3 regions of the Paraburkholderia kururiensis genome follow, and region 3 is predicted to be linked to each of the others. Evidence: predicted binding sites of a transcription regulator. Region 3 holds the regulator's gene; each other region holds the start of a gene.
What was found. Region 3 encodes HrcA, which represses chaperone genes, less so after heat shock. Its sites were predicted from a motif close to TTAGCACTCNNNNNNNNNGAGTGCTAA; they were not measured.
Positions count from the first base shown of each region.

Region 1: U0042_RS25270 (co-chaperone GroES) is a predicted target of HrcA. The motif match lies at 1,054-1,080, and genes of this name have one in related genera.
Region 2: rpoH (RNA polymerase sigma factor RpoH) is a predicted target of HrcA. The motif match lies at 1,391-1,417, and genes of this name have one in related genera.

Region 1 covers NZ_CP139965.1:5,630,299-5,633,554, reverse strand. The annotation lists gene U0042_RS25280 (CmcJ/NvfI family oxidoreductase) at 1-496, opposite strand, end outside; gene U0042_RS25275 (hypothetical protein) at 547-792, opposite strand; gene U0042_RS25270 (co-chaperone GroES) at 1,144-1,434, shown strand; gene groL (chaperonin GroEL) at 1,448-3,088, shown strand; gene U0042_RS25260 (ABC transporter ATP-binding protein) at 3,226-3,256, opposite strand, start outside.
Region 2 covers NZ_CP139965.1:4,648,759-4,652,014, forward strand. The annotation lists gene cydD (thiol reductant ABC exporter subunit CydD) at 1-70, opposite strand, end outside; gene rpoH (RNA polymerase sigma factor RpoH) at 400-1,335, opposite strand; gene U0042_RS20910 (acyloxyacyl hydrolase) at 1,692-2,255, shown strand; gene U0042_RS20915 (nuclear transport factor 2 family protein) at 2,304-2,687, shown strand; gene leuA (2-isopropylmalate synthase) at 2,722-3,256, opposite strand, start outside.
Region 3 covers NZ_CP139965.1:3,603,924-3,607,179, reverse strand. The annotation lists gene U0042_RS16065 (NAD kinase) at 1-651, opposite strand, end outside; gene hrcA (heat-inducible transcriptional repressor HrcA) at 962-1,981, shown strand; gene hemH (ferrochelatase) at 2,118-3,185, shown strand.

The sequences.
Region 1 (3,256 bases), 2.0 Mb from region 3:
TGGCGACGCGTCCCTTGAGCAGCGCTTGCGCTTCCTGCGGCGACAGATGATCGCGTACGCGGCGCGGACCCGATACGAAGGTCTGGTCGTTGTGGACGTATTTCACCGGCTCGCGCACGCCGTCGGCGCGCGTGGCGCGGCCATCACGCAGCGTGTGATCGAAGATGACGACGCGCTTCGCGCCCGTGCAGCGCTTGAGCAGCGCTTCGGATTCCGGGTAATACACACGTTCGATGGCAGCTGGGTCCGAAAAATCGGTGAGCGCGCTCGCGTGACGGCGCAACTCGAAGCCGTTGCGATCGAGAGCGAGCCCGCCCGGCGGCGGTGTGATGCGCGCATTCGCGATCCTCACACGCTGCGCACGATAGACGCCATTTCGTAATGGCACACCCGCAGGCGGCTCATACGCGTAAGTGACCGGCCGCTCGCCATTGGGAACGAGGTAGTTCAGCCCGGCTTCGACGACGACAGGCGTTTCGATGACGATATCGCTCATGACTGGCGCTCCATCTGGCGTTGTATCGGCTCCCTCTACATCGGCGAAAACTACTCGCTCACGTGAAACACATCGAGCGTGTAGCCCATGTTGAAGTAGCCGGCGCGCGCGTAAGTCGCAATGCGTTCGAAGTGCGCGGCGTCGTGGCGATGCGGGCAAGGCGCCTCGCGTGCTGCAACAGCGGGGGCGCTTTCCCGCGCGACGACGGACGCAGAGCCGTCTCCTACGCGCCGCCGCAAGCTCTCGAGCGGCCTCGATATTGCGTGGCGATAGAACAATGCGAGGTTCATCGACATGACGGTACCTCCTCGTCATCTGACGTTCACGCATTCAATCTAGTCACCGTTCCATCGCCGCACAAACAAGCATTCGTTCGATGCTTTTCAGCGCTTCGCGATTCGAGTGCATCGTTCGGGAGGGGCGCTACCCGGATACGCCGCCCCGCCTTGCCGCGCCTTTAGCGCAAACCATGCATTGCAAATCCCGTGCTGCCGACAAACGTTCTGCCAATCGATTATTGGAGCCCTTTGCGCGCCGTTTCTATACTCGGTTTCCGGTCAGCACTCGCCGCATGAGAGTGCCAATCGAAGATGCAGCAAAGGTGCTGTGACATCTCCTTTAGTCACTCGTCCAGAAGGAAACAGCAAATGAGTCTACGTCCGTTACATGATCGCGTGATCGTGAAGCGTCTCGATCAGGAAACCCGTACGGCATCGGGCATCGTCATTCCCGAAAGCGCCGCCGAGAAGCCCGATCAGGGCGAAATCGTCGCAGTCGGTCCGGGCCGTCGCGGCGACGACGGCAGGCGTATCGAGCCGGACCTCAAGGTCGGCGAACGCGTCCTGTTCGGCAAATATGCGGGGCAAGCGGTGAAAGTCGACGGCAACGAACTGCTCGTGCTGCGCGAAGAAGACATCGTCGCAGTCGTTCAATCCTGAGGGAGAGTCAAACATGGCAGCCAAAGAAGTCGCCTTCAGCGACAACGCACGGTCCAAACTGGTTGAAGGCGTGAACCTGCTCGCCAATGCGGTGAAGGTCACGCTCGGTCCGAAGGGCCGCAACGTGGTGCTCGAACGCAGTTTCGGCAGCCCCGTCGTGACGAAGGACGGCGTGTCCGTCGCCAAGGAAATCGAGCTGGCCGACAAGTTGCAAAACATCGGCGCGCAGCTCGTCAAGGAAGTCGCCTCGAAAACGAGCGACGCCGCCGGCGACGGCACGACTACCGCGACGGTGCTCGCACAGGCCATCGTGCGCGAGGGCCAGAAGTACGTCGCCGCCGGCCTCAATCCGCTCGATCTGAAACGCGGCATCGACAAGGCCGTGGTCGCGGCAGTCGAAGAACTGAAGAAGATCAGCAAGCCGACCACCACCAGCAAGGAAATCGCCCAGGTCGCGACCATCTCGGCCAACGGCGAAGAGTCGATCGGGCAGCGCATTGCGGAAGCCATCGACCGCGTCGGCAAGGAAGGCGTGATTACCGTGGAAGACGGCAAGTCGCTTGCCGACGAACTCGACGTGGTCGAAGGCCTGCAATTCGATCGCGGCTACCTCTCGCCCTACTTCATCAACCATCAGGACCGGCAGCTCGCCATCCTGGAAGAGCCGTTCGTACTGCTGCACGACAAGAAGATTTCGAATATCCGCGACCTGCTGCCCGTACTCGAACAGGTCGCGAAGTCGGGCCGGCCCCTGCTCATCATTGCGGAAGACGTGGAAGGCGAAGCGCTCGCCACGCTCGTCGTGAACAACATTCGCGGCATCCTGAAAACGGTGGCCGTGAAAGCGCCGGGCTTCGGCGACCGCCGCAAGGCACTGCTCGAAGACATCGCGATTCTCACGGGCGGCCAGGTGATTGCGGAAGAAACCGGCCTGACGCTCGAAAAAGCGACGCTCGCCGAACTGGGCCAGGCCAAGCGCATCGAGGTCGGCAAGGAAAACACCACCGTCATCGACGGCGGTGGGGAGAAGTCGAACATCGAGGCGCGGGTCAAGCAGATTCGCGTGCAGATTGCCGAGGCCACGTCCGACTATGACCGCGAGAAGCTCCAGGAACGCGTGGCGAAACTCGCGGGCGGCGTGGCTGTCATCAAGGTGGGCGGCGCGACCGAAATCGAAGTGAAGGAGAAGAAGGACCGTGTCGACGATGCGCTGCACGCCACGCGCGCCGCGGTGGAAGAAGGCATCGTGCCGGGCGGAGGCGTCGCGCTGATTCGCGTGAAGCAGGCCATTGCGGGCCTGCACGGTGCGAACGCGGACCAGAACGCGGGCATCAACATCGTGCGCCGCGCGCTGGAAGAGCCGCTGCGCCAGATCGTCGCGAATGCCGGCGAAGAAGCCAGCGTGATCGTCGCGAAAGTGGCGGAAGGCTCGGGCAACTTCGGCTACAACGCGGCCACGGGCGAATACGGCGATCTGGTGGAGACCGGCGTGGTCGACCCCACGAAGGTGACGCGCACGGCGCTGCAAAACGCGGCCTCCGTGGCGAGCCTGCTGCTGACGACGGATGCGACGGTGCATGAAGCGCCCAAGGATGCGGCGGCCGCTGCGTCGCCGGCCGCAGCCGGTGCGGGTGGTCCGGGCTTCGAGTTCTAGTGCTCAACGGGAAAATGCCGGCGCCCGCAGGCGCCGGCACGGCAGTATGGCAAGCGCCGGCCAACCGTCACCGTCGTGGCGCTCGGGCCGGTTCAAGGCAACAGCTCAAGCCGGTTTAAAACCGGGTTCAACCGGTTTCAAGCCGGTTGTGCAAACAACGCAGCCAGC
Region 2 (3,256 bases), 1.0 Mb from region 3:
GCGCGGAGCCGGTGCGGCGCGCGAGCCAGGCGTCGAGAGTCTTGTTCAGGTGCGGTGAGGCGGGCGTCATAGGGAAGCGCGAAGGGCGCGCCGGGCGGCGCAGCGTCTGCGGCCCGGCATGCGGTGGGTGATGGGGCTTTTTTTAACCCGAACCGCGTTCTGAAGCGTGATTTAGGTCAAGCGACCTTCAGTTCGCGCTTGCAAGGCGTCGGCGCGGAGGCGGACGCAGATTCTATCGTCGCCGGATCGCCATTTCCGGCTTGTGATGATTTGTCGCAGAAGAGCGGAGACCCGGCACGAAGGCGCAAAAAAGCCCGCTGCCTGTTCGGGCAGCGGGCTTCTGGAAACTATGGCGGAAGGGCGACAGCCGTGGATAACCGCGGCCGCCGTCAAGCTCGGTTACGCGTACTCGGCGAGCGCCGTGCGCATCTTTTTCATCGCGCTCGCTTCGATCTGACGGATGCGTTCGGCCGACACGCCGAATTCGTCGGCAAGCTCGTGCAGTGTGGAGCCGCCCGAGCCGTCGTCGGCCACGTTGAGCCAGCGCGCTTCGATGATGCGGCGGCTACGTGCATCGAGCGCTTCGAGCGCGCTCGCGATGCCGTCCGTCTGCAGGCGATCGTGCTGCTTCGCGGCGATAACGGCGGTGGGCTCGTTGTGCGAATCCGCCAGCCAGGCGATAGGCGCATACGATTCCTCGCCGTCTTCCACCTGGCCTTCTAGTGCCACGTCGCCGCCGGACAGACGCGTTTCCATCTCCACCACTTCCTCGCGCTTCACGTTCAGTTCCTGCGCGAGGCCCTCGATCTCTTCCGGCGTGAATGCCTGCACGCCCTGCTTGTGGCTGCGCAGGTTGAAGAACAGCTTGCGCTGCGCCTTGGTGGTGGCAACCTTCACCATGCGCCAGTTGCGCAGGATGTATTCGTGGATTTCGGCCTTGATCCAGTGGATCGCGTACGAGACGAGCCGAACGTTCTGCTCGGGATCGAACCGCTTGACCGCCTTCATCAGGCCGATGTTGCCTTCCTGGATCAGGTCGGCATGCGGCAGGCCGTAGCCCAGGTAGTTACGCGCGATGGACACCACGAGGCGCAGGTGCGACAGCACCAGCTTGCGCGCGGCGTCGAGGTCGTTGTGCTGACGATAGTCGGTGGCGAACTGGCGCTCTTCCTGCGGCGTCAGCATGGGAATCCGGTTCACCGCCTGAATGTAGGCGTCGATATTGCCCAGCTGGCCGGGCAGGAGCGTGAACTGCGCGAGCGCCAGCGAACCTGCCGGAGCGGCCTTGGCCGACGACGGGCTCAGAGTACTCGGAAGGGTCATTGCGTTGCTCACGGATGAGAACTCCTGTGGGTTCTTGCAAAGTCAGACTTCGACTGTACGGTGCATGTTAGCACTCTGGTTTACCGAGTGCTAATTCTTGGATAGATTCCAGGGCCGGAGGTTCCCGGAATGCTATCGAAATTCGTCTCTTAATAGTATGACGCCCAGCGGGCAGAATTGTCAGGCCGCGCGTAGAATTCTCGCGAAAGCCAGCAGCGCCGCAAAAAGCGGTCGATTTTTCCGGAATTTGAAGGAGTTATTTGCTGCAAAGAGCGATGAGGGACGGGTTCGGTTTTTGCTACTCTGCTGGCCTATATTGGGGCGGTCGCTCCTCGATCAAGATCAAAATCCGACTAACAGGGCGTTCGATGATCAGAGAAAACTGGGCGTGGCGCAGCCGGGTCGTAAAGGTCGTGCTGGCGGCCGCGCTGGCAGGTCTGTCCGCCAGCGCGGCGGCGGACCAATTCGGTATCCAGGTGACGGGCGCGGTGGCCGATCACCATGTACGCAAGCTCGATCTGGGGTTTGTCTGGGATCCGAACATCACGTGGTGGGAAATCGGCGGCTGGCACTTCACGGTGCTGGGCGAGGCCCATGCGGCGTGGTGGCATACCGACGAAGGCAACGTACACAACAATATCGGCGAGTTCGGCGTGGGGCCGGTGCTTCGGTTCGTGAAGAGTTCGGGCTGGGTGCGGCCGTTCGTGGAAGCCGGCGTTGGCGTGCGGTTGCTCACCAGTCCCACGATCTCGACCTCCTATACGCTTTCCACGGCCTTCCAGTTCGCCGACATGGTGGGCGTGGGTGCCCAGTTCGGCAGCCATCAGCAGTACCAGGCCGGCTATCGCTTCCAGCACGTATCGAACGCCGGTATCAAAGAGCCCAATCCTGGTATAAATTTCAGCCAGCTATACCTGCAGTACAACTTCTGAATCGTGGCTGCTCTCGCGCAGCCCGCCGATGCATAAGGGGCGCAAGCGATGGCGGCAAAAGTGATCGAGGCGATTCGCGCACTTGAGCGCGACCGCTTTCGCGCGATGGTGGACGGCGACGGGCCGTTGCTGAGCGCGCTGCTCTCGGACAACGTGATTTACGTTCACACGAACGGCAAGCGCGAAACGAAGCAGCAGTTCATCGACGCGATCACAGCGGGCCGCCGACGTTATCGCCAGATCGAGATCCAGTCGCAGGACGTGCTGCCTGTGGGTCGCGAGACCTGCGTGGTGAGCGGTCGCGCGCTCATCGAAATGGAAGCGAACAACGGCGCGCTGCTGTTTCCCATCGCGTACACGGCCATCCAGACGCAGGAAGACGGCCAGTGGCGCCTCGTTGCCTGGCAGGCCACGCGTTGCGCGATCGAATGACGGCGCCGTTGCGGCGCCGCTTCTCGTTTCCTCTCTACGCTGCCGCGCGCCGGTCGATATCCGGCCACGCGGCACGGTTGACCGCGCTCACCACGGCGTCGGCCACGGCAGTCGCGGGGTCCTCGGCGACGCCTACGCCGTGGCGCACCGCCTGGCCGCCCACACGGCAGCCTACAAACACGGCTGTCCGGCCGTCCGCGGCACGCGCCGTTTCGTGAGACGTGATTTCCACGGTTTCGCCCGACGCGCCCGCCATTGCCCGAACAATGGCCTGGGCATGGGCCTCGAGCGCGTGTGCGTCGTGCGCTGCCTGCTGCCCGCCGGCTGAAGCAGCCATCGGCGCGATGGGTACCACCAGATCGCGCTCGTTCCAGCGCAGCTTGCCCGCGCTGATGCGGCGAGCCGGCCCTTGCGTTTCGAAGTATTCGCGGGCGAAGAGCGCGCAGATCGACTCGCCGGACATCTCCGCGCCCGACGAATCCGTGGCCGCCTGCACGGCGTGGCTGAACTCGATCTGCACGCGGCGCGGCAGCGTGAAGCCCATGCCGCGCTCGAGCAGCCAGGTGGCG
Region 3 (3,256 bases):
CGCGTGCGGCGCGATGGGCACGAGCACGATGCCCTGCAACTGCGGATGCAGGATCGGCCCCGACGACGACAGCGCGTAGGCCGTAGATCCCGTTGGCGTGGCGACGATCAGGCCGTCAGAACGCTGGTTGTACATGAAGCGGCCATCCACGTGCACGCGCAGTTCGGCCATGCCTGAAAAGCCGCTGCGGTTCACCACCACGTCGTTGAAGGCGATCGCGTGGTAGATGGGATCGCCGTCGCGCGTGATGCGCGCTTCCAGCAGCGTGCGCTCCTCGCGCTCGAAGCTGCCGCATAGCATTTGCGGCACGACTTCCTGCATGTCGGCGAGCGGGATGTCCGTAATGAAGCCTAGCCGACCGATGTTGATGCCGATGAGCGGTGTGCGGTACGGCGCGAGCTGCCGTCCGATGCCGAGCATGGTTCCGTCGCCACCGAGCACGACCGCGACGTCGGCGCGCGCTCCGATTTCCGCCGGCCGCAGCGCCGTATAGCCGGTTGCCCCAATGTCCTGTGCCGTCTCGGCCTCGAACACCACGTCGAAACCCCGTTTCGCGATGCACGAGGCGAGCGCCGTCAGCGGCTCGGCAATGCCGGGCGTGTTGCTGCGCCCGACGAGCGCCACGGTCTTGAACTGGCTGTTGATCTGCATGCCGGCATTACACCATAGTCAGGTCGCGAAAAGAACCGTGCACACCCGCCGCGACAGGCCCCGCGGCACGCCGTATGACGGGGGCGCTGAGCCTTGCACGATTATCGCTAGAATGGTGATGTGTTGATGACAGGGCGAAAGGTCATGTCGATGAGGTGGCGATGTCTGCGGCCACGTGTGGCGGGTGCCTTCCGGGCGAGCGTGACACAGCCGTTGCGCCAGCGGCTGGTGCGCGAACATGCCGCAACACCCGACGCGCGGGCGTGCGTCGGCTCCCGGGCGACAGGTCGTTGAGCTAAAATTTTGCGTCATGCTAGATCCTCGCGCACAAACCCTCCTCAAAACGCTGATCGAGCGATACATCGCCGAGGGGCAGCCGGTCGGCTCGCGCACGTTGTCGCGATTCTCGGGCCTCGAACTGAGCCCCGCGACCATTCGCAACGTGATGTCGGATCTCGAAGAACTCGGTCTCGTCGCCAGCCCGCACACGTCCGCGGGACGCATACCCACGCCGCGCGGCTACCGTCTGTTCGTGGATACCATGCTCACGGTGGAACCGGCCGGGGACGAAGAGGCTGTCACGCGCGCAGTAAAAACCACCCTGAAGCCGGGCGAACCGCAAAAGGTGATCGCAGCGGCGGCGAGCGTGCTTTCTAATCTCTCGCAGTTCGCGGGCGTCATCCTGACGCCGCGGCGCAGCCATGTCTTCAAGCAGATCGAATTCATGCGCCTGTCGGACAAGCGCATTCTGCTCATCATCGTGACGCCCGAGGGCGACGTACAGAACCGCATCATGGCCACGCAGCGGGACTTTTCGCCGTCCGAACTCATTGAAGCGTCCAATTACATCAACGCGCATTTCGCGGGACTCTCGTTCGACGAGGTGCGTGGGCGCCTGCGCGAGGAAATCGATCAGTTGCGCGGCGACATGACGGCCCTCATGCACGCAGCGGTGACGGCGAGCACCGACGAAGTCGAACCCGGGGAAACCGTGCTGATTTCGGGCGAGCGCAATCTGCTCGAGGTGGCCGACCTGTCTTCGGACATGGCCCGCCTGCGCAGGCTTTTCGACATATTCGATCAAAAGACCAGCCTCCTTCAGTTGCTCGATGTTTCCAGCCATGCACAGGGCGTGCAAATTTTCATCGGCGGCGAATCGAATCTCGTGCCTATCGAAGAAATGAGCGTCGTGACCGCGCCGTACGAAGTGAACGGCAAGATCGTGGGCACGCTCGGCGTGATCGGCCCCACGCGCATGGCCTATAACCGCGTGATTCCTATCGTGGACATCACGGCGCGCCTGCTCTCCACCGCCCTCAGCCAGCAATAAGCGCGCAGAACTCATCATCGGCGATGCCCGCGCGGCATACCATCCGCCGGATGGCCGACTGTCCCCGCAGGGGGCGCTGGCTATAATGAAAACTTTCCAACCGGATCTCCGCGCCACGCGGCAGACCTTCTCGCCTATGCGCTTCGATCTCGAGCGGCCTTCGCAGTCTGCTGCGTCTCATCGCGTTGCCGTGCTGCTCATCAATCTCGGCACGCCGGACGCGCCTACGCCGCGTGCCGTGCGCCGCTACCTCGCGCAGTTCCTCTCGGACCCGCGCGTGGTGGAGATTCCCGCATTGCTCTGGCAGGTGATCCTGCGCACGGTGATCCTGCCGTTCCGGGGCTCGGCCTCCGCAAAGAAGTACGCATCGGTATGGATGCCGGAGGGCTCGCCGTTGCGCGTCTTCACGGAGAAGCAGGTGGAGGGCTTGCGGCAACTGCTGCACGTCAACGACTACGCGGTGATCGTCGACTACGCGATGCGCTACGGCACGCCAGGCATTCCGGCCGTGCTCAACCAGCTCAGGCTTGCGGGCGCCGAGCGGATTCTGCTGATGCCCATGTATCCGCAGTATTCGTCGTCAACCACGGCCACTGCCTTCGACGACGCCTTCACCGCGCTGCGTCGCATGCGCAACCAGCCGGAGATCCGTACGGTGCGTCATTACTGTGACCATCCGGCCTATATCAGCGCGCTTGCCGCACAGATTCATCACTACTGGAACGCACACGGCCGGCCCGATTTCGCCGCCGGCGACCGGCTCGTGCTGAGCTTTCACGGCGTGCCGAAGCGCACCATGGATCTCGGCGACCCCTATCACGACCAATGTCAGCAGACCGCGAGCCTCTTGATGCATGCGCTCGGTCTTCAGCCGGTGGAGTGCCTCGTCACGTTCCAGTCGCGATTCGGTCGGGCCGAATGGCTTCAGCCTTACACCGCGCCCACCCTGAAGGAACTCGGTTCGGCCGGCGTGAAGCGGGTCGACGTGTTTTGCCCCGGCTTCACCGCTGACTGCTTGGAAACGATCGAAGAGATCGGCATCGAAGGGCGCGACGAATTCCTCCATGCCGGCGGCAAGGCGTTTCACCGGATACCCTGTCTCAATGCGGCGCCGGCGTGGATTGCGGCGCTGGGCGAGATCGTGGCGCAGAATCTTCAGGGCTGGTCGGTGCAGGCACCCGTGCCGGCGGGCGTGGCGGCATGAGGCGTGCTTTGCCGGCAGTGCCGCTGATAATGCGGTCGGCACGGCGGCTGGTTCCGGTCACATCTGGTCAC